3 regions of the Paenibacillus sp. J22P59 genome follow, and region 3 is predicted to be linked to each of the others. Evidence: predicted binding sites of a transcription regulator. Region 3 holds the regulator's gene; each other region holds the start of a gene.
What was found. The regulator Rex, encoded in region 3, represses fermentation and respiration genes when NADH is low (regulators of the CRP and FNR family bind a similar motif). The targets are predictions, from matches to a motif close to TTGTGAAATATTTCACAA.

Region 1 (7,901 bases), on a different contig from region 3:
AGCGTTGTCTAACTCATTCGGCTTCGGCGGTCACAACGCTACGATCGTGATGAAAGTTTATGAGGCGTGATTCGTTTAACGAGCTGCAGACCCGTGTGCAGCTCCGTTTTAAACAACCCAAACTGCTGAAGCAAGCATTTACTCATACGTCATATGTGAATGAGCATAAGCATGGCACTATTGAACATAACGAACGTTTGGAGTTCCTTGGCGATGCCGTACTCCAACTGCTTGTTTCGGAATATTTGTTCACTTCTTACCCAAGGCGCCCGGAAGGCGAGCTTACTCGGATGCGAGCATCCGTTGTCTGTGAGCCTTCGCTTGCGCAATTCGCTGAACGTCTCGATCTAGGCTCTCATGTTCAGCTTGGACGTGGCGAGGAGCAATTGGGAGGACGTCAGAGACCAGCACTGCTCGCCGATTTATTCGAAGCGTTCGTCGGAGCCATTTATTTGGATGCCGGCATAGAACGGACGCGCGTCTTCCTTGAAACTTATATGTTTCCTTATATTGAATCGAATGATTATGGCTTGCTAGTGAAGGATTTCAAGTCCAAGCTGCAAGAACGGGCCCAGCATAATGGTCTTGGTGCTGTCGAATATCGTATTACGGAAGAACGCGGTCCAGCTCATGATCGAGAGTTCGTCGTAGCCGTCTATATCGGTGATTCGGCCTTCGGAAGCGGTAATGGCCGCACGAAGAAGGAAGCGGAGCAGCGTGCCGCTGCAGAAGCATGGCAATCACTATCGCAAGAATAGAGAAGAAGAAGCCGGTTATCCGGCTTCTTCTTTTTTATTATTACTATATCCTAAATATAACCTGATTGTTGGACGAGGCTTAGACTGTCGACAATTGAATTCCATGAAAGCATGCTATCGCCTGCAATTTTCCGAACTGAGACTGACCTTGCGGGAATTGGTTCCACTTAGTAGTTGGGATTATTTCGGCCATTGTAGGACGTTGAAGAAGTAGGGATGAGTTTTTCTCAGTGGGGTTGTTTCGTCCGAATATTGTTCATTGTACTTTAAGGAACGGCACGGTGTTCCGTTATTTTTGCTGGTGACCGACTTCAGATGAAAGTAACGGATCTCGGTTCCGGTATTTGGAGGATTTTCTGCTTTTTCTTCAAATTATTAAGAATAGAGGAATGGAATTCCGCTATTCTATCTCTTTGAACCTCAAAGTTGTGAATAGCGGATCAAGGTTCCGTTAAACGCGTTCTGTTGGGTGTTGGGTGTTGGGGTTGAGCGGACTGTTGAGGGATAGAATTAAGCAGCATCCAATGCAAAAAAGAGCATCGTCCACTTACTGGACGCTGCTCTTTTATATATACTAAGCTTGCTTCCCAGGAATATTACCTGCTGCTCTCCCGCGTTTGCGGAATTGCTCATAATATTTGTGCAGCATAGGGGTGATGAAGTAACCGAGACCGAAGCGCCCACCGTTAGCTCCTGCGACAAATACGATGAGGCCGAGAAGCAATAGCCAAGGGTTAGTGCTGATCGTTCCAGCGAATAAGAACATGAAATTCATCAATCCGCCAAAGAATGCAGCAGCTGTAGTTAAGGCTCCAAGGATCAGGCCGAGACCAACTAAAAATTCACCTAGTGGTATAACAAAATTAATTATATTCGTATTAGGCAATGCGAAATTTTCCAAAAATGTAGTAAACGTTGGGTATAGCGGTTGTTGTGTTGCTTTGTCCATCACGGGATTCGTTACGGCATTGCCCAAGTAACCAGCTGCATCGAATCCATCGGTTAATTTGTGATACCCGACTGTTATCCATTGCCACCCTAGAAAAACTCGAATGACGGTAACAATCCCAGCAGCCCATTTGTTCTCTCTCCACCATTTCATCATCTTGATCGACTCCTTATCTCTTGTCTTGTGTTGTCTTGTTCTAAGCATACGCCTGTAGAACTAGATTTAATGTGATATTTTTCACAAAACAAGAGATAGTTACGACATAATTATTACTATTTCGACAAAAGTCATTAAAATCAACATGCATTATTAAAATTTATTGAAAAGCAGGCTAGAAATAAGCCTGCTTGAATTTTCTGTGCCATCGGGAGGTCCCGTTAAGCTTGTCTGACTGCTTCACCTGATGTAGAAGCTGTGTTCTTGCGCTGACGCAGGCTGTCAAACTTTTTGCTAATGATTGGACTGACGAAACGGTCCAGACCGAAGCGTCCAGCATTGGAACCCGCAACAAAAATAACAAAAGCGATGAGCAGAAACCAAGGGTTCTTGCTTACAGATCCTGCGAACATGAACGTAAAGTTCATCAACATTCCGAAAAATGCAGCTGTAGTTGTGAAGAGGCCTACAATTAATCCAGCACCGACCAACAGCTCACCGAATGGGACGATTAGATTGAACAGCCCAATATTCGGCAAAGCAAAGTTTTCCAAAAACGCATGAAAATTCGGATAGACAAGCTCCTGTGTGGTTCTGTCGACGATTGGATTTTTAATAGCATTTCCAATAAAGCCAGAAGCATCAAAGCCATCTGTTAGTTTGCCGATACCTGACGTTAGCCATTGCCATCCCAAATACAACCGAATTACCGTGATAACTGCTGCGACCCACTTGTTTTCTCTATACCATTTCATTTGTATACGACTCCTTTATTATTAACCTCCTCGCTTGCATCAAGTTTTTACTCTCACATGAATTAGTATAACGCTTTCATTGACAGGATACCACCTATATTGTCAACATAGTTAACGGGTCGTTTAAGATGTGCTACAATGTACGATGAGGTGAAAGCCAGACTATGTTCCTGAAGCGGATAGAATTATCAGGTTTTAAATCATTTGCCGACAAAACGGAAATGGAATTCGTTACCGGCATTACCGCAGTTGTCGGGCCGAACGGCAGCGGTAAGAGCAATATTTCGGATGGCATCAGGTGGGTGCTTGGCGAGCAAAGCGCAAAGAGCCTGCGTGGCGGTAAGATGGAAGATATTATTTTTGCAGGCAGCGATGCACGTAAGGCTGTCAATTATGGTGAAGTATCACTTACGCTTAATAATGAGGATGGAGCTCTTCCATTAGAGTATAACGAAGTTACCGTAACCCGCCGCGTCCATCGCAGCGGAGATAGCGAATATATGATTAATAAGCAGCCATGCCGGCTGAAGGATATAACCGAGCTGTTCATGGATACGGGTATCGGGAAAGAAGCCTACTCGATTATCGGACAGGGTAGAATTGAAGAAATTCTAAGCACCCGGTCTGAGGATCGCAGGGGCATTTTCGAAGAGGCCTCGGGTATCGTGAAATATAAATCCCGCAAACGTGAGGCACAGAAGAAGCTGGAGGATACCGAGCAGAATTTGCTTCGGATTCATGACCTGGTGACAGAGCTGGAGGATCAGGTTATACCGCTGCGCGAGCAGTCGGAGAAGGCTATTCATTATAAGCAGCTTAGAGAACAGCTCAAGACGCAGGAAATATCCATGTACGTGCATAATATCGAGAATGTACATAGCTCATGGTCAGAGGCAAATACGAAGCTTGATCGGCTTAAAAAAGAACAGCTTGAGCTCTCTACTGTTGTCAGCAAGCATGACGCTCATTTGGAAAAGGATCGGCAAATGCTTAGAGAGCTGGAAGATGCGCTTGATCGACTGCATGAAGCGATGCTTCAGTATAGTGAAGAGTACGAGAAGTGCGAAGGCTACGGCGAGGTTCTGAAGGAACGGAAGAAGAACCTCGATCAGAACAAACATCAGCTAGAAGAGACGATTGCGGCACAGGATGAGCGCATTGCCGCCTTAACGCAAGAAGAGGCCGAATTCCACAGTCGGGCTGCTGCTCTTGAAGTAGAGATGGCGGGCCTTAAAGTTAAGCTGGCGGAAGAGGAAAATAATCTGATTGGCGTTGTCGGTGGAGCAGGCGTTGATGCAGAGGAGCTTCTGAAGGGCGAGCTGCTTGATGTACTCAGCACGATGGCACAGCTGCGCAATGAAATTCGTTATGCAGGGCAGCAGCAAGAAGCTGTTCAGCGAAGGATGGAACGGTTAACCGATGAGGAAGCGAAGTGGGCAGAGCAGCATAAGCGTCTGGCTGAGCGCCGTTCCAAGCTGGAGAAGCAACTTGAAGCTACTATGGACACTATTTCCTCAACTCGTACAAGCTATATAGATGAAGCAGAGAAAAGTAAAGAGCTTGGTCAATACGTTGAAGAAGCTTCCACTGCTATTCGCAAGTGGGAGCAGAAGCTGGACTCCAATCGTTCTCGCAGAGATACGATGAAGGAAATGCAGGATGCCTTGGATGGATTCATGCAAGGTGTGCGCGAGGTGCTGAAAGCGTCTCGTCGTTCTACTGGCGGAATTGGCGGTGTCCATGGAGCGGTGGCCGAGCTGGTACGTGTTCCTGAACGTATTGAGACCGCTGTCGAAACTGCGCTCGGTGGAGCATTGCAGCATATCGTAATGGAAGACGAGAAGTCAGCACGCACAGCGATCGCCTTCTTGAAGCAAAGACAGCTTGGACGTGCAACTTTCTTGCCGCTTGACGTCATTCGTGGACGGCAAGTGCCAGAGCATGATAAACGGCTTGCCGCAGCTGTGGATGGTTTCGTAGGGGTTGCCGCTGATCTGGTCTCATGTGAGCCGAAGTATGCAGCTATCATTAATAATTTATTAGGCAATGTGCTGTTGGCGGAGACGCTAGAGCAAGCGAATAGAATTGCATCCAAGTGCCAATACCGGTATAGAGTCGTTACATTGGAAGGCGATGTTGTAAATGCTGGCGGTTCGATGACCGGGGGCAGCCTGCAGAAGAAGGGGGCAAGCCTTCTAGGCCGTCAAAGGCAGATTGAAGCGTTGGATAAGGAAATTATTGAAGCGGATGCGCGTATCGTTCAGCTTCGAGATAGGCTAAGCGATCTTCGCAAGGAGCAGTCCATTCGCTCACAAAATATGGAGGAGCTTCGAGCAGCTTCAGAGCAGCACAGGATTAATGAGCAGCAGGTAAGAGCGGAGCTTCAGCAATTAGAGAACGAAGCGAAGCATCTGAGCGAGCAGGAGCAGCTATTCACGGCAGATCGCAGCAGTCATCAGGCGGAACAGCAGTCTATGCAGACGACGGCGGAAGCTGCTGAGATTAGATTAGAGCAGCTAACGCAAGATGAAGCGAGGCTCCAGGAAGCAATTCGTATAGCTGAGGAGAAACGCAAGGCAAGCGAGACTGCGAAGGAAGCGCTGCAGGGTCAGTTGACGGATTTGAAAATTGCGGTGGCAAAGACGGATCAAGAGAAGCTGTCCTTTGAAGATCAAGCGACACGTGTCCGTTCTGATATTCAACGGGTGAAAAAGGAGCTTGCTGGCTTCCGAACACTGCTTGCTCAGCAAGAAGAAGAGCTGGCACGCCATAGTGACGAGACGGTTAATCAGATTGAGCAGATTAACAGCTTGCGCCTTAAGAAGCAGGAATGTGCGGAGCAGACTGATCTGAAGCGTTCACAGCGAGCCGATCGTCTTCGTGAGTTGGAGCAAGGTGAGAGCGATACGAAGGAGCAGCGCGTACAGCTTCGAGAGGTAGAAGAGCAAATGCGTCAGACGGAGATTGCTGCGAATCGACTTGATGTGGAGTTGGACAATTTGCTCCGTAAGCTGAGCGAGGAGTATGAGCTTAGCTTCGAGCTTGCGAAGGAGCAGTATCCAGTGCCGGAGGATGTCATCGGTACACAGAACGCTGTCCGCGAGCTGCGGCGCCAGATTAGCGCGTTAGGCGATGTCAATTTGGGTGCAATTGACGAATATGAACGAGTACGCGAGAGATTCGAATTCCTGACTGAGCAGAAGGATGATCTGATTGAAGCGAAGACGACGCTGTATCAGGTCATCAAGGAAATGGACGATGAAATGTCGAAACGGTTCAAGACGACATTTGAGGCGATTCGTGGCCATTTTGTCGTCGTATTTGCGAAGCTGTTCGGTGGAGGACGTGCTGACCTGGTACTAGTTGAGCCGGATCGGGTACTTGATACTGGGATTGAGATTGTGGCGCAGCCGCCAGGCAAGAAGCTGCAAAATTTAATGCTGCTCTCCGGTGGAGAACGGGCCTTGACCGCTATTGCGTTGCTGTTTGCTATCTTGCAGGTTAAGCCGGTTCCATTCTGCGTGCTTGATGAGGTTGAGGCCGCACTGGACGAAGCGAACGTATCACGATTCGCGCAATATTTGCGTGAGTTCTCAGATTTGACGCAATTCATTGTCGTTACCCATCGCAAAGGTACAATGGAAGAAGCAGATGTTCTCTATGGGGTGACGATGGAGGAAGGCGGCGTATCGAAGCTGGTATCCGTCCGCTTAGAGGAAGAGCAAGACAAGGAAGAAGAGCAAGAAAGTGCTTAGATAGAGGACAGAGGGGGCAGCAAACGATGAGTTTTTTTAAGAAGCTGAAGGAAAGCATTGCTACCAAGACAGAAGCGGTCACAAATATTTTTAAAGAGGGTTTGACGAAAACCCGTGCTGCGATTGTTGAGAAGGTTGAAGATCTCATCATCCGCCGCAAGAAGATTGATGAGGAGTTCTACGAAGAGCTGGAAGAAATTCTGATCGGAGCTGATGTTGGCGTTAATACGGTCATGCAGCTCATTGATGAGCTTCGTGCAGAAGTGAAGAAGCGCAAGATCGAGGATGCAGCAGATTTGCAGCCGATCTTATCAGAGAAGCTGGTTGGGCTATTGAAGGGCGAGAACAATCCCGGTCTGCAAATGTCTGCAAGCGGCATTACGGTCATCTTGTTCGTTGGCGTTAATGGCGTCGGCAAGACAACTACAATCGGTAAGCTCGCGCATAAATTTAAAAGCGAGGGCAAAAGCGTGCTTCTGGCAGCAGGCGATACTTTCCGTGCAGGTGCAATAGAGCAGCTCGAAGTATGGGGACAACGTGTAGGAGTAGATGTCATCAAGCAGCAATCGGGCTCTGACCCTGCCGCTGTTATGTTTGATGCCGTACAAGCTGCCAAGCAGCGGGGCGTTGATATTCTGCTATGCGATACGGCAGGAAGACTTCAGAATAAGTCGAACCTGATGGAAGAGCTGAACAAAATATTCCGTGTTATCCAACGGGAAATTCCTGATGCTCCCCATGAAGTACTGCTCGTGCTGGATGCAACAACGGGCCAGAATGCATTAAGCCAAGCTAAGCTATTCGGTGAGAAAAGCGGTGTTACGGGGCTTGTGCTGACGAAGCTTGACGGCACAGCCAAGGGCGGTATCGTCATCGCTATTCGCAATGAGCTGAATTTGCCAGTGAAGCTGGTTGGATTAGGCGAGAAAATGACAGACTTGCAGGAGTTCGATTCCGAGCAATTCGTACATGCCCTTTTTGCAGGCTTGATCCAGAAGGAAGAGGAGTCCGAGGAACAATAAAGGTGACAAGGACAAAAGCTTGACAGAGGCATTTGCTATCGTGTATGATAAGAATCGTTGTAAAGGTTATTTGCTTGACAGTGTGTATAACGAATGAGGGGGCGCAATGGTGATGAGCATAAATGAGCCCGATGCCCTTGCGAAGATGACCCGAATTAATTTATTATTTGACTTCTATGAGCCGCTTCTTACCGATAAGCAGCGGACATTTCTTAAATATTATTTTCACGACGATTTCTCCTTAGGAGAGATTGCTGCTGAGTCAGGCATCAGCCGACAAGCGGTGTACGAGCATGTGAAGCGAGCAGAGCAGGTGCTGGAGAGTTATGAGAGCAAACTGAAGCTGCTCGCCAAGCATGGGGCACTACTCCAGCTAACACAGCAATTGGAGAGCAGTATTGCTTCATTGTCCATTAGCGACAGCGTTAAGAATCATTTGCTGGCGGTAATCGAACAATTAGCGACAATAGATCAAATAGAAATGACGGAGGTGATGGATCATGGCG
Region 2 (7,901 bases), on a different contig from region 3:
GTCAATAGCTTCTTTTATTATCCAGCCTTAACTGCATCATATTTTTTGAGCAACTCATCCTCGATGACTCGGAGAGGTTTAGCCTGTGATAAAGCCAACTGTTTGCGGGCTGTATCATAGAGCCTATATCCTGTCATTGCAGATGTTTTACGACGCTCCATTAACCGAATAATGGCATACCCATCATCTACTAATAAAGGGCCTGCCATCTCGCCCGTCTGCAGCCTGCTTGCTGTATCAAGCATCTCTTCATTATAGAAAGGATCATCCGAATCAATAAGTCCGAGATCGCCACCGAAATCTGCTGTAAAAGCATCTACTGAATATTCTTTTGCCAGCTTCTCGAAATCCTCGCCAGCCTCCAGCTTATTCAGCACCTCTGATGCCTGCTTCGATGAATCAACTAAGATCCATCGCAAATGAAGCTGCAATTTGGGACCGAATAGCTCAGGATGCTCTTCAATGTACCGATCGACCTGGGAATCCGATGGCTGAACGGTCAACACGGCTATCTTCTCAAGCAATAGTCGATAGTTCAATTCTTCCAGCACATCTTCCTTAGACATGCCCAGCTGTTCATCCATCATTTGATAAAAGGCTTCTTCGTTGTCATACCCTTCAATCATAGCGGTCAACTCGCGTTCCTGCTCCTCTCTTTCTACAGAAAGGTGCTGCGCTTGCGCTTCGAGGTCAATGGCTTTGTGAACCATGATCGTTCTAAGTACCGTGTCACCATATTGCTGATATAGCTTTTTTTCTAATTCTGCCGCAGTAATAGGTACTTCTCCGACCATTGCAGCTATTGCCCTATTCTGTGCTCCCGCAGACGAATCCGAATCACCTTGCTCCGTATCCGTCTCATCTGGAACGGAATCGGGCTTCGTATTGGAGACAGGAGACAGCTCCATAACGACAACAACACTAAGAACGATCATACATACAGCTTGAAGGACGACCAGCGTCTTCAACACCCCGAATTTCTTCATCCGCCTAATACCCCTCTTATTGATCAGGCTTCGCTTGGCTCAGCAGCTGCTCCAGCTGCTCGCTGTCAAAGGAGTAAGCCTCATTACAGAAGTGGCACACTACCTCCGCTTTTCCATCATCCTCAATAATCTGCTGAATTTCGGATTCACCGAGACTGATCAGGGTTTGACTAACACGCTCTTGCGAACATTTGCATTGGAAACGCAGATCCATCGTATCGTGAATCTGTAAGTCATCCCCTACTAGCCAGCGTAATATTTCATCCGGCGTCTCTCCTTGATCAAGAAGAGCCGTAATATGCGGCATTCTGCCTATCGCATTCTCCAATCGGGTAATCTCCTCATCGGTCAAGCCCGGCAGCAGCTGTACGAGGAACCCGCCTGCATGTATAACACTTCCATCTGTATCCACTAATACACCAAGCCCAACCGCTGAAGGCGTCTGCTCCGACACTGCGAAGTAATACGTGAAATCTTCGGCGAGCTCACCCGAAATGAGCGGCACACTGCCGCGATAAGGTTCCTTCAAGCCCAAATCTTTGACGATGTGAAGATGACCGGTGGTCCCTACTCCACCTGCTACATCTATTTTGCCGTCCGCATTGCTCGGCAGAAGCACGTCAGGGTTGTCTGCATATGCACGAACTTCACCGTGAGCATTCGCATCAACCACGATCTGGCCTATAGGCCCATCGCCTTTGACCTGAACGGTCAGCTTCTCCTCACCCTTGAGCATAGCACCCATTATGGCTCCTGCTGTCGCTGCTCTTCCCATTGCAGCAGTTGCTGTAGGCATCGCCTGATGTCTGCGCTGAAGCTCCGATACAAGCTTGGTCGTACGAGCAGCAAAGACGCGAATCTTGCCGCCCCATGCTGTACCTCTTACGAGAATATCATTGTACTCTTCTTCCATCTTTATCCCTCCTGATTCCGTTCGAATATGATCCGCAATCCCTCCAAAGTCAGGAGTGGATCAACTTCCTCTATCGTTTCCGATTCCGCGCTGATTAACTCAGCAAGCCCGCCTGTTGCAATTACGCGAGGCGATACGCCGAATTCTTTTTTTATTCTCTGAACAATGCCATCTACCTGGCCCGCATAACCAAAAATAATTCCCGCTTGCATAGAAGTAACAGGATTGCGCCCTATTACACTGCGAGGGCGGACGAGCTCAATACGAGGCAGCTTGGCTGCACGCTGATACAAGGCCTCTGTTGAAATTCCAATGCCCGGAACAATAGCCCCACCTAGGTAGCTGCCTGATGCATCAATGTAATCGAATGTTGTTGCTGTACCGAAATCCACTACGATTAACGGTGTTCCGTACTTCTCAATTCCCGCAACCGAATTGACGATACGATCGGCTCCGACTTCACGGGGATTCTCGTAACGAATATTCAGGCCAGTCTTAATTCCTGGTCCCACAATGATCGGAGTCTTCCGCAAATATTTCAAGCATAATTGCTCAAGCGTACGCATAAGCGGCGGTACTACCGAGGAGATGATCACGCCATCTACTTGATCCATCGTTATGCCCGCATAGTGAAATAAGTTATGAATATTAATTCCATATTCATCAACCGTTGCAGAACGATTCGTACTGAGCCGCCAATGATGCTGCAGCTCCTTACCAATATAGACGCCCAATACAATGTTTGTGTTGCCAACATCGATGACTAATATCACAGAAGAGACCCACCCTTCTTCGCATTTAGATCCAAGCTAATATCAAGTGCGTTAAAGGAATAGGTTAAGCCCCCAACAGATATAACATCCACTCCGCATTCAGCAATTGCCCGAACTGTATCCAGTCTTACATTTCCTGAAGCTTCTATAATAACATGAGGTGACTGTTCCTTGATGTGCTTAACCGCTTCTTTCATCAGGGAAGTCGACATGTTGTCGAGCATAATAATATCGGCGCCATAAGCTAGAGCTTCGTTAATCTGCTCCATGGATTCTGTCTCTACCTCAATCTTCATCGTATGGGGAATAGCTGCGCGAGAAGCTTCAATTGCTGCACGAATCCCGCCTGCACCTTTTATGTGGTTGTCCTTAATCATAACAGCATCATATAAGCCGAAGCGATGATTTGCTCCGCCGCCTACACGAACTGCATATTTCTCCAGCTGTCGATGTCCGGGTGTTGTCTTGCGCGTGTCTACCAAACGAACATGCAATCCTTCAAGCGCCGTTACAAATTCATTGGTTTTTGTAGCAATTCCTGATAAGCGCTGCATGATATTCAGTGCTAGCCGCTCTCCCGTTAGTATACGATGTGTATTGCCTTCTACAACCGCAAGCACCGTTCCCTTTTCCGCATAGTCGCCGTCTTTCACTTGGGCGTGGAATGCCAGAGTAGGATCTACAAGCTCAAAGACTAGCTGAGCAACAGGCAATCCTGCGATAACACCGCTCTCCTTGAGATGAATAACTGCCTTTGCTTGCGAGTTCGCCGGGATCGTTGTCGCTGTCGTTATATCGCCGCTACCGATATCCTCTGCCAGCCATCCGCGTATTTGCTCACGCAGTGCATGATTATATCCATCAAACGTCGTCTCATACATTTGCTAATCGCTCCTCTGTCATTCCTTCTAGACGATGCTGCACCGTATGCTTGCGCCACATCTTGTCATCACGTTCGGGGAAATCTTCCCTGTAGTGGGCACCACGGCTCTCCTCGCGGGAAAGTGCGGATTCAGTCGTTAACATTGCACATATAAGCAGATTGGCAAATTCGTATTCTTCCCGCTTCGTTAAGACAGACTGGAAGATCGGCAATTGCCGCTTCAATTCTTCAAGACCTTGCTCTAAGCCTGCTGCGTTGCGTCGCAATCCTGCATATCTTACCATAATCTTTTGCAGCTTCAGACGTTTCTCAACGACAGCCTGCATGGGAGGATTGCTGCGAAGCTGCTCTGTGCGAATAGATGGCCTAACATCAAGCTTAGGCAGCTGTTGAATACGATCAACAATTCTTCTACCGAATACGACGGCCTCAGACAAGGAGTTGCTCGCCAGCCGATTAGCGCCATGAACACCTGTTGAAGATACTTCGCCGCATGCGAACAGTCTTCTTATATTGGTTTCCCCGTTTAGATCGGTTTTGACTCCACCCATCATATAATGAGCTGCTGGAGCGACTGGAATCCAGTCCGATGTCAGATCAAGGCCAAACTGCAAGCAAAATTCATAAATATTCGGAAAACGGTGCTTGACCATTTCCTCGGATTCACTTGTAACATCGATATAGACAAATGTCGATTTGGTCTCTTCCATCTCACTTACAATAGCGCGTGCTACAACATCACGCGGTGCCAGCTCTAGCTGATGATGGTAGCGCTCCATGAAGCGTTCGCCTTTAATGTTGCGCAGAACAGCTCCCTCACCTCGAACGGCCTCCGAAATCAAGAAGCGCGGTGCTCCCGGATAGCAGAGTGAGGTCGGATGGAATTGTATGAACTCCACATCCTGTATATACGCCCCTGCTCGGTATGCCATCGCAATACCGTCACCAGTTGCCACATCAGGATTCGTAGTGTAACGATACAACTGGCCTGCTCCACCCGAGCATAGAATCGTTGCTTTACCGCGAACGAATACGCGATGCCCATCCTGTGCCTGAACAACGGCACCGCAGCATTCTCCGTCTTGTGTAACAAGATCAATGACAAAATGCTCGTCCCATACTTCAATATTAGAGTCAGAGGTTGCCTTCTTCGAAAGTGCGCGAACGATCTCATAGCCGGTTGCATCGCCATTCGCATGTAGAATGCGGCGTTGGCTATGCGCGCCTTCCTTGGTTAGAGCAAATTCCCCATTTTCTCGGTCAAATTGCGTACCCATCTGTATAAGATGCTCCACACCTGCCGGCCCTTCGTGAACGAGTATATTAACTGCATCATCCAAGCAAAGGCCAGCTCCCGCTATAAGGGTATCTTCCAAGTGGTAGGCAGGAGAATCTTCATCCGAAATAACAGCGGCTATGCCGCCTTGGGCGTAGCGGGTGTTACTGTCAAGCAACGATTTCTTAGTAATCATAAGAACAGATTGATTATCGTTGCTTGCCCTTAATGAGGTAAAAAGACCGGCTATGCCGGCCCCAATAACAATCACATCTTTATCGATTACTGGAAGATCCTCCAGGTTAATATCTACAAGGTATCTAGGAATCATAATTCAGGCGCCTCCAGGCATAGGAGTAGCGCATGCTGCTCCTATTTCACGAGTAACATGCGCTCCAAGGACAAGCGTGCTTGATCTGCCACATGTGGCGGAACATAAATTTGCGGCTGCATCGTTTCTAGGCATTTGACCAGCTTCTTCAAATTGTTCACCTTCATGTTAGGGCAAACCAAATATTTGGATGCAAAGTGGAAGGATTTGTTCGGACTGTCTAGACGAAGCTGATAACCCGTTCCATCTTCTGTACCAACAATAAACTCCTGGCACTCCGACTCCTTGCAATATTTGATAATAGCCGTTGTACTGCCTACGAAATCGCCTAACTCAACAACATCAGGACGGCATTCAGGATGAACGACGAACTGTGCGTTCGGGTACTTGGCTTTCATCTCTTCAACATCTTTGACTGTCAGCATATCATGGGTATTGCAATACCCTTCCCAGATAATCATCTTCTTGTCTGTATTCTGTTGAACATAATGACCCAAATTTTTATCTGGAACCCAGATTACCTCGTCGCCCTCTACTGAATTGACTACATTCAGAGCATTAGCAGAGGTACAGCAAATATCCGTCTCTGCTTTGATCTCAGCAGATGAATTAATATAAGTAACGACTGTAGCATTTGGATGCTGTGCTTTGAGCTTCCGCAGTCCATCTACATTCACCATATCTGCCATTGGGCAGCCAGCACGCTCGTCGGGTATGATCACTGTTTTGTTAGGGGCCAGAATCTTAGCGCTCTCTCCCATGAAGTGAACCCCGCAAAAAACGATAACGTCCGCATCGGTTTGTGCAGCCTTTTGTGCGAGCAGGAATGAATCCCCGCGGAAATCAGCAACCTCTTGAATTTCGTCGCGTTGATAATAATGAGCCAGAATGATAGCATTACGCTCTTTCTTCAGCTGCATTAGCCGTTCACGCAGCTCACGGTTTTGTTCCGCCTTGCGTTCCAGTGCCAGTGCTTCCACAGTAAATCCTCTCCTCTGATGAGCGATGGGATTACTAACTCCCATTCCGATTAGGGCATTGCCAACTTTGTGAATTGATGCACAAAGTTAGTAAGTCAATTGCCTTGTGATTTAATTTATAGACATATTTTCTTTGATAAGCTTAAATTTACTCCAGGCAGGGGGCGCTGTCAATCTATTACGAGTCATTCTATAGCATTTAAGCTGACTTTTTTTATAATCAGCTTGATCCCTTTCTTATTAGAAAGAAAAACAGCTATTCCCCTTGCATGCTGGACTAGCTGCAAGTTAGGAATAGCTGTTTATTGTAGGATTGGATTATGATCCTTTATTCGGATCCTCTTCATCCGTTGGTTTGTCGAGATTAGGAATCGTTGGTGCTGCAGTATCATCTGCATCACGGGATTGAATACGAACCTTCACGTCGCCAATCTCATCGATAATAGGTTCAGAAGTAGACTCGGAAGCTCCGCTTTCATTAGTCGTACCTTCTCCGCCTGTAAGTGAGCCTGTATCAATAAGTCGTTGAATTTGATCCATCTCAAGCGTTTCTTCAGATAGCAAGGTTTGTGCAATCAAATGTACTTCCTTGCTCTTCTCGCTGAGAAGCTGCTTCGCACGCGCATAACATTCATTAATTAGGCGCTGCATTTCCTGATCAATTTCGTAAGCGATGGCATCGGAATAGTTCTGCTCGTGACCTAGATCGCGACCAAGGAATACTTGCCCTTGAGTCTGACCGAACTGCATTGGTCCAAGCTTGTCACTCATACCATATTCCATAATCATGCTACGGATAATGCCAGTTGCTTGCTTAAAGTCACTGTATGCGCCCGTTCCGATTTCACCAATGAATAGCTCTTCAGCTACCCGTCCGCCGAGCAAGCCCGTTACTTTATCAAGCAGCTCTTGCTTGGTTACCAGCATACGGTCTTCTTTCGGAAGCATAATAACGTATCCTCCAGCACGACCGCGCGGTATAATCGTTACTTTATGCACTTTATCTGCGTTCTCAAGGAAGTAACCAACAATCGTATGTCCCGCCTCATGATAAGCAACGATCCGTTTCTCGCGATCACTGATGACACGGCTCTTCTTCTCCGTACCAACGATTACGCGGTCAATAGCCTCGTCAACTTCTTTCATGGCGATATCCTTCTTATTGCGGCGTGCTGCAAGAAGCGCTGCTTCATTCAGCAGGTTCTCCAGATCCGCACCGGTGAAGCCAGTTGTACGCTTCGCAATGATATCGAGCTTAACGTCTTTTTCGAGCGGCTTGTTGCGAGCATGTACTTTCAGTACAGCTTCACGGCCTTTTACATCTGGACGATCAACCGTAATTTGACGGTCAAAACGGCCTGGACGGAGCAAAGCCGGATCCAGAATATCTGGACGGTTCGTTGCCGCTACCATGATGATGCCTTCGTTCGCACCGAAGCCATCCATCTCGACGAGCAACTGATTGAGCGTTTGCTCGCGCTCATCATGTCCGCCGCCTAGTCCAGCACCACGCTGACGACCAACAGCATCAATCTCATCAATGAAGATAATACATGGAGCATTTTTCTTCGCATTCTCGAACAAGTCCCGTACACGGGATGCGCCGACACCGACGAACATCTCAACAAAGTCGGAACCGGAGATGCTGAAGAATGGAACACCAGCTTCGCCTGCAACAGCACGAGCCAGCAAGGTTTTACCAGTACCTGGAGGTCCTACAAGCAATACGCCTTTAGGAATACGTGCTCCAACCAGGTTG
Region 3 (7,901 bases):
GCATCAATAATGCCAAGCTCTGTTAATCCAGACTCCACAAGCGTTTTTACAATATTCATCGCTTGCTCAAAGTCACCTCTGGAGCCTGTACTGCGTCCGCCGTAGAACATCTCTTCAGCTGCAGCTCCACCGAGCGCAATCATTATTTGCCCATTTAAGAAATCAGGCGTATACAAATAATGATCCTGCTGCGGATTATGCCGAACATAACCGAGAGCTTGCCCGCGTGGTGACAGCGCCACCTGAGAGACGCTTCCGGGACGAATGAGCTCAGCCATAATCGCATGCCCTAACTCATGAAGGGCAACGCGCTCACGCTCCTCCTTCGTCGCCTCACGATCCGTCTTCTCGCCCATCATAACCTTATCTATCGCACTCGCTAGATGATGCTCCTTAATCAGCTCGCTATGATCCCGCATGGCGTAGATGGCTCCTTCATTCATAACGCCCTCTAGCTGTGCACCAGAGAAGCCGAAGGATTCAGAGGCAAAACGCTCCAAATCAACGGATGGGTCAAGCGGCTTATTAGCGGCGTGAAGGTTAAGAATATGAAGCCGGCCTTTCTTGTCAGGCAGTTCAACCCCAATATGACGGTCGAATCGTCCTGGGCGCAATAACGCGCTATCCAGCATTTCTTTTCTGTTGGTAGCGGCAATGATAAGAATTCGCGGCGCCTCATCAGAATGAATACCATCCATCTCGGTTAGCAGCTGATTCAAGGTCTGGTCATATTCACGATGCTGCCCGCCATCGCGCTTGCCGCCAATAACATCAATCTCATCTATGAAAATAACCGCGCTGCTCTTGCCTTCCTTCTTCGCCTTCTGTCTAGCTTCCTTGAACAGGTCACGAATGCGTCCAGCACCAACCCCAACATACATTTCCACAAACTCACTGCCCGAGGCTGCCAAATAAATCGAATCCGTGTATTGAGCAGCTGCTTTGGCAAGCAACGTTTTTCCTGTTCCCGGCGGTCCAGTAAGCAATATCCCTTTCATCGGGCGAATGCCCAGCTTCTTGATCTCTTCATATCTTACTAGAAAATCGAGCGCTTCTATAAGCTCCTGCTTCGCTCTGTCCTGACCGCCGATCTGTTCAAAGGTCATCGAAGTCTGATGCAGGTCCGCACGTCTCTTCTGCCCATTCATCGCCGTCATTCGCCCTTTACCGCCGCGTGCAGCATAGAAGAGCGCTGCTCCCAATATGGCAAGCAAAAGCACCGGCACGACATTATACCCCGCAAAAACAAGGAATAAAAAAAGTACGGGCACAAAACCAATCGCTATTTCCTTCCAATATTTAAGCATGGGCAGACACCTCCAGCATAGCCGGCGTACGAGGTAATACGACATATTTGGAGGATGTCTCGTCTTTGATCGTTACATAGACATTCGTCTGATCCATCTCGGTTACAACCTTGATGCCTGAATTCGTTTGAGCAAGCTTATCCATCGCAACGGGTATATCCGAATAGCGTTTCGTCTCCATCGATTCAGCTACAGTAAACAATACAGTAGACCATAGCTTTTCAAGCCGTTCGCTTGATGTAGCATTATTAATGGAAAGCTGCAGCTCCCGATTGCCTATAGAGCTTTTTCCTTGCTTATTAATTGAATCATAGACAGCCTTTAAATTGGCATCTGGCTCTAGTGTAACCCGAAGGGCCACTCGTTCTTTATCCATCTGGGGAGCATCTGCCGAAGCGATGCCTGATATTTGATTAACCGCCTTTTGCAAAGGCGCTTCAACAGCAAATTGATTATATAATACCCAACCGCCAAACAATACAAGAGCGGAAGCTGCAACAGTGAGCAATATCGGAGTAATTCGTAGTTTCACGCAAAAAGCCCCCTTTTGAAATGCATCAGTAGCATACCTGCGTATATCATCTCTGCTATACGGAAGTATATCACATTCATGCCTTCAAAAGAGGGTGTAAAATTAGGAAACTCGCCTTATGCGGCTATTTTGCAGTTTTTGCAGGAAGTCTGTATTGATCAATAAATGCTCCGTCCTTGAACGAATAGAAGGCGTAATAATAGATGCCCTCTTTATTCGTATAAAACACTTCGTAAGCAAGCTCGTTGTTGATTATTCCAAGCTGCATTCGTTTAATCTCTGCATCAGGATTGGCATTTATAAAGATGCTCTTCACGTCTGCCTTCAGTATGCCTTCACTAGTCTTCACCACTTGGATGTCTTGTTGCGCCTTGGCATCCTCTGCCTTCACATCAGGAACAGATACGATAACAGCTTCGCCAGCTTGATTGGTTCCTTCCACAATCCAGAATGGCTTCTCCCATACATATCTTGTTGCCAACTCGACTGAAGTCAGCTCAGCAGCTTCCACAGCCTTAGTTGTTGCTGCATTTTCCTCTGACCAATAGGGCCTTTGGATTGTATTATAGTACATAATCACGCAACCAACTATCGCTACTACAGCTACAAGGGCAACAGCCAGCCACCTTCGGCCGGACATGATGGACTTACGTTTCTTCGTGATCACTCTCATTAAGCATTCAGCAGCCGATCGAAGCTAGCTGCTGCCTCATAACGAATCTTCTCCTCATCCATGAACGTACATTGGCCGTTATCAACAACCTTGCGTCCATCCACCCATACATGCTTAACATCTCTTCCTGATGCGGAATAGACCAGATGCGACACAATATCCGTCTGTGGATAGAAATGAGGCTGTTCCAGATCAATCGCTATGAAATCTGCCTTCATTCCAACACGAAGCTGACCAATCTGATCCTCCTGCCAAATCGAACGTGCACCATACAATGTCCCCATACGCAATGCTTCCATAGCCGGAACGACTGTCGGATCACCCGATACACCCTTATGAAGAAGAGCAGCAAATTTAATTTCTTTGAATAGGTCTAAATTATTATTGCTCGCCACACTATCCGTTCCTAACGAAACGGTAACTCCGGCACGCAATAGCTCCGGTACGCGCGCAATGCCGCTTGCCAGCTTCAGATTGCTTGCCGGATTATGAGAGACCGCGACCTTGCGTTCAGCAAGCAAAGCAATCTCATCATCTGTTAGATGAACAGCATGTGCAACTAAAGAAGGACGGGAGAAGAATCCAAGCTTATCTAGATGCTCAACAGGGCGGGTTCCATAATCGCGAACATTTTGTTCAACCTCTGCCAATGTCTCAGACATATGCGTATGAAGAGGCAAATCATATTCATGCGCCGCTTGAACAATTTGCTCAATATAAGCTGGAGGGCAAGTATACGGTGCATGTGGCGACAACATCGTCGTAATCCGACCATCTGCCTTGCCATTCCAATCGCGCGCAAAGCTCAGTGCATCCTTCAATTTGGCTTGCTGCTCTTCAGGAGAGCATAGCCCAATAACCCCGCGGGTCAGAGCTCCGCGAATACCCGATTGCTCAACCATTTGCGCAACCTGGTCCATGCGATCATACATATCTACAAAGGCGGTGGTACCTGATTTGAGCATTTCAACAATAGCAAGAGCGCTGCCAGCACGAGTATCTTGATCAACATACTTCGCTTCCATTGGCCACATCTTTTGCTCCAGCCATACCTGCAGGCTTTGGTCATCGGAATATCCGCGCAGCAAAGTCATCGCCGCATGACCATGCGTATTAATCAGGCCTGGCATGAAGGCCAGCTTGCTTCCGTCGATCCGTTCAGCTTCTGTGCTAAGCCCCTCTGGTGCAGCTTCTCCGATATATGTAATTCGATCATCCGTCACAACCAAATGACCACGAAGTGTAGGTTGCTTCTCATCCATCGTTATGAACAGCCCATTCTCAATCCAGATCTGACTCATTGGCTTCATTCCTCTCTCGATTCAAATAATAAGCTAAGCTTAACAATTCCTTCGTAAAGTCAGCATGATGAATGCGAACCTCTTCCGGTACTCTTAGAATAGCCGGCGCAAAGTTAAGTAAGCCTTCAATACCTGCTTCAACGAATTGATTCGCCACATTTTGCGCCTCAAATCCGGGTACTGTAATGATGCCAAGACGTATATTATTTTCTTGTACCGTCTGCTTCAGCGCTTCCATTGGCATGACGACCAGATTGTTGATCATCGTGCCAATCTTGCTGGGATGCACATCAAATACAGCGATGATTTTCATATTGTCATTGGAATATTTATTATAATTGCATAGGGCATGACCCAAATTCCCGGCGCCGACCAGCGCGACATTAATCGTCTGGTCAAGCTTGAGGATTTGCCGAATCTTTTCAATTAAATAAGAAATTTCATACCCTATTCCTTTACGACCGAAATCACCGAAATAAGCCAAGTCCTTTCGTATTTGAGCTGGATTCAGATCAAGCTTAACGCCCAGTTCCTGCGATGAAACGGTCTGTATCTCCCGATGGTGAAGTTCATTCAACACCTGCAGATAAATGGGCAGCCTTCTGACTACAGCTTCGGATATTTTGGCTTGCTTCACCCGATTTCCTCCTCTTCCTTACTTAGCCACTCACGCATTCTTGGTACCATTTGTTCGATATGCATATGCTCAATTTTGGGTCCGGGCAAAGAATACAAGAAATGCTTGCCATAATAGGTCTCAATGACTCTTGTATCATAAATAATGACGATGCCTTTATCCTTCGCCGTACGAACGAGACGGCCAAATCCTTGCTTAAAGCGAATAACTGCCTGCGGTATAGAAAGCTTCATGAATGGATTCTGCTTTTGCTTTTGCAGCAGCTCTGACTTTGCTTCAACCAATGGATGATTAGGCGGCTGGAACGGCAATCTGACGATTGCCAGACAGGTCAGCGCTTCTCCTGGAATGTCTACCCCTTCCCAGAAGCTGCTTGTGCCGAGCAGAACGGTCTCTGGATGCTGCGTAAACCTTCTGGTTAGCTTTGTTCGATTGCCGCTATCGATTCCCTGTCCGAGCACAGTAATGCCCGTAGCCGAAAGTGCCTCCTTCAAAGGATCATACACCTGCTTCAGCATGCGATAAGACGTAAATAGAACGAGCATTCTTCCCTTAGTCTCCACCGCTGCATCCGACAATGAGCTAACCAGCATAGAAATAAATTGCGGGTCTCCGGCTGAGCCTTTCAACGTCGGGAAATTCCGGGGAATAATAACTAATGCTTGCTCTCTATAATTAAATGGGGATGGAAGCTGAACCGTCTTCAACCGATTGCTTGCTTCGAATCCTTCCAAGCCTAGCTGCTCCTCCGCATATTGAAATGATTTCTGTACGGATAAGGTAGCTGAGGTTAGAATAATGCTATCTTTTACATCGAAAAAATATTGCTGAAGCTGTCGGCTCACATCTACAGGCACCGAATAGAGCTGCACCGAGCGATAGCGGTAGGTCAAGCTCGCTTCAATCCACAGTACCTCAGAAGGCTGCTCCATCTTCATAAAGGTGCGAAGATCGTCCTTCACACGCATCAAATCACGTATTGCGCCATTCAAGTCGGTCACTAAGCCTTGAATGGAAGGATCGTCAATTCTTTCCTTAATATCGGCAGCCATTTTCTCTACTGTACGAACTACGCGGTTAAGCTCAGTATGAACATTCGTCTCAATCGTAATGGCATCCTCCCAATTGCCGGGGAGATTATCACTCCTTAGACGATATACCGACTGGCCATTCTCATTCGCCCCGCTTTCAACGGCAGCGCCCACCAAGCTGTAGAACAGCTCGAACAGCTTCTCCCAATGCTCCTTCACATCATTGAAGTGCGGAATAACGGTATCGATAGTCTCCGTCCACGCTTGGACGCGCTCATCATCTTCATTCTGCAGCCTCATTCGAAGTGCGGGCAATAAGCCGGATCGGTTGTCCTTGAATAAACGGCTCGTATTATGTGTCAATGAGAAATAGTTCAATTGCATGCCTAAGTGCTTGCTAGCTACTTCCTCCACATGATGGGCCTCATCAATAATCAAATGATTATAGCTTGGCAGCAGCCGATGATCAGCTTGTACATCTGTGAACAGCATGGAATGATTAGTCACGCATACGTCGGCAATATTGGCCTCATGCTTCGCACGATGATAATAACAACGCTTGAACCACGGGCATTGCCGATTAAGGCAAGAATCCGCATCACTTGCAACAGTCGACCAGAAGTCTGCGCCCTTGTTGCCAAAGTTCAGCTCTTCTTGATCCCCCGTCTCGGTCTCCCCGAGCCATACCACCATTTGGGATGCGGTAATTGCATCTTCAATAGGCGACACAAGGTCTTTCGTATTTATTTTACTTTCAAATTTGCGCAGGCACAAATAATTGCCGCGTCCTTTGAATATCGACGCACGAAACTCAAAGGGAAGAATCTCTTTAAGCAAAGGCAAGTCCCTTTGGCGCAGCTGCTCTTGCAGATTGATCGTATGCGTACTGACGACTATCTTGGTATTGTGCTGGACACCATAATACAAAGAAGGTATTAAATACCCAAGCGACTTGCCTGTTCCAGTGCCTGCCTCTATAAGAAGATGGCGGTCACTGTTAAGCGCATCATATACCTCGTGGAACATCGTCGTTTGTGCCTCACGCGCTTCATAATTCGAGAATTTTTCCATGAAACGCTGCTTGATGCCGTCGAGATAGTTCTCGAAAGACACATCCTGCAACGGTTCTGCTCCCGAATCAGCCCGTGCTGGCTGCTCTTCGTTCCATTCTCCTGCCTTCAATGCAAATTGATTGAAGTAATGGTAGTCATTGTTCTCAAAAACGACTTGCTGTTCCGCTCGCTGAAGCGTAACTCCAAGAAACCAGCTCATATCGCTTCCGTTATCCATAATAAAGGATAGCCGTTGCAGGGTAAGCAACGGCAATTCGCGAAGCTTGCGTACGGAATCGGTGAAAATAAGGGCGGTAGCCATAGCATCACTGTCAGCGCGATGATGCTGCTCATGCTTAATGCCGAACAGCTCGGAGACCACTCCGAGCTGATAAGTTGTAATAGATGGATAAAGAATTCTTAGAAATTCAATCGTATCTAATCGGCGGCCGACAAAGGTATGGTAACCGCATCGGTCTAACGCTTGATTAAGGAATCCTGCATCAAAATTAACGTTGTGCGCAACAAGAATCGCATCATCCAGCAAAGGAATCATTTGCATCAGAACTTCATCCAGCTCAGGCGCATCTGCTACCATTGCCGCATCAATGCCTGTCAGCTGAGTAATAAAAGCAGGAATTTCAACAGTTGGTCTTACAAAAGAATTAAACGTTTGTACGATAGCCAGATTATCGTCGAGAACAACAAGGCCTACCTGTAAAATATCATCATTTACACTATGCCCTGTCGTCTCCAAATCCAATACTGCATATTTCATTTGTTACCGTTCCCCTCACAAGCAGCAAAGTTCGGTACTACCGAAAAATAATGACAATTGCTGCGGCGTTTCTTTACAACATTTCAAGTTGTTAAGCGGGTCCTTGAAGCTAGGGCAGGCCTCATATGCCTTAATGAAGAATTGCTCTGCTCGCTCCATATTCATGTAAACCGCTTGAATGCACCCAAGGGCATTATAGCCTAAAGCACGCCACTTCGGATAGTCCGTTAGAGAAACTAACAGTTGGAAGTGACGCTGGGCTTCACTCCAATTTTGAAGATGCATGTAAGTCATCGCCAAGTACAACCGAGCCAGATTGCATTCCGGAAGACTGCCTACAACGACTTGGAACTGTGAAGCTGCGTTAGAAAACATAAATAATTTATAATACCCTTGGCCTTTTGTAATCAGGTCGGCCATTTCCCAAGATAATTCCATATCGAGCTCTTTGTCATAGATCGGCTTAGTCAAAGGGGCTGCTTCTGGCGGCGGTTGCTGTGAGGCACAAGGCTCCATCGAAGATGAATCCTCCAGCTCCACGAATCCTGTAAATTTCTCTTCAAAATCCATCCATTGCTCGACAACAGAAT

Region 1: the regulator Rex is predicted to act here: its motif matches at 1,933-1,950, upstream of AC50YO_RS00120 (DoxX family membrane protein).
Region 2: the regulator Rex is predicted to act here: its motif matches at 6,210-6,227, upstream of nadA (quinolinate synthase NadA).

The regions. Positions count from the first base shown of each region.
Region 1 covers NZ_JBXENX010000001.1:15,785-23,685, forward strand. The annotation lists gene fabF (beta-ketoacyl-ACP synthase II) at 1-70, shown strand, start outside; gene rnc (ribonuclease III) at 60-758, shown strand; gene AC50YO_RS00120 (DoxX family membrane protein) at 1,333-1,863, opposite strand; gene AC50YO_RS00125 (DoxX family protein) at 2,085-2,618, opposite strand; gene smc (chromosome segregation protein SMC) at 2,783-6,373, shown strand; gene ftsY (signal recognition particle-docking protein FtsY) at 6,400-7,395, shown strand; gene ylxM (YlxM family DNA-binding protein) at 7,508-7,901, shown strand, end outside; gene ffh (signal recognition particle protein) at 7,896-7,901, shown strand, end outside.
Region 2 covers NZ_JBXENX010000019.1:15,434-23,334, forward strand. The annotation lists gene AC50YO_RS23595 (peptidylprolyl isomerase) at 18-986, opposite strand; gene hslO (Hsp33 family molecular chaperone HslO) at 1,003-1,899, opposite strand; gene AC50YO_RS23605 (type III pantothenate kinase) at 1,902-2,672, opposite strand; gene nadC (carboxylating nicotinate-nucleotide diphosphorylase) at 2,669-3,553, opposite strand; gene nadB (L-aspartate oxidase) at 3,546-5,162, opposite strand; gene nadA (quinolinate synthase NadA) at 5,204-6,142, opposite strand; gene ftsH (ATP-dependent zinc metalloprotease FtsH) at 6,461-7,901, opposite strand, start outside.
Region 3 covers NZ_JBXENX010000005.1:317,722-325,622, reverse strand. The annotation lists gene AC50YO_RS11185 (AAA family ATPase) at 1-1,307, opposite strand, end outside; gene AC50YO_RS11180 (hypothetical protein) at 1,300-1,839, opposite strand; gene AC50YO_RS11175 (cell wall elongation regulator TseB-like domain-containing protein) at 1,964-2,506, opposite strand; gene AC50YO_RS11170 (amidohydrolase) at 2,512-3,813, opposite strand; gene AC50YO_RS11165 (redox-sensing transcriptional repressor Rex) at 3,794-4,450, opposite strand; gene dinG (ATP-dependent DNA helicase DinG) at 4,447-7,311, opposite strand; gene AC50YO_RS11155 (tetratricopeptide repeat protein) at 7,327-7,901, opposite strand, start outside.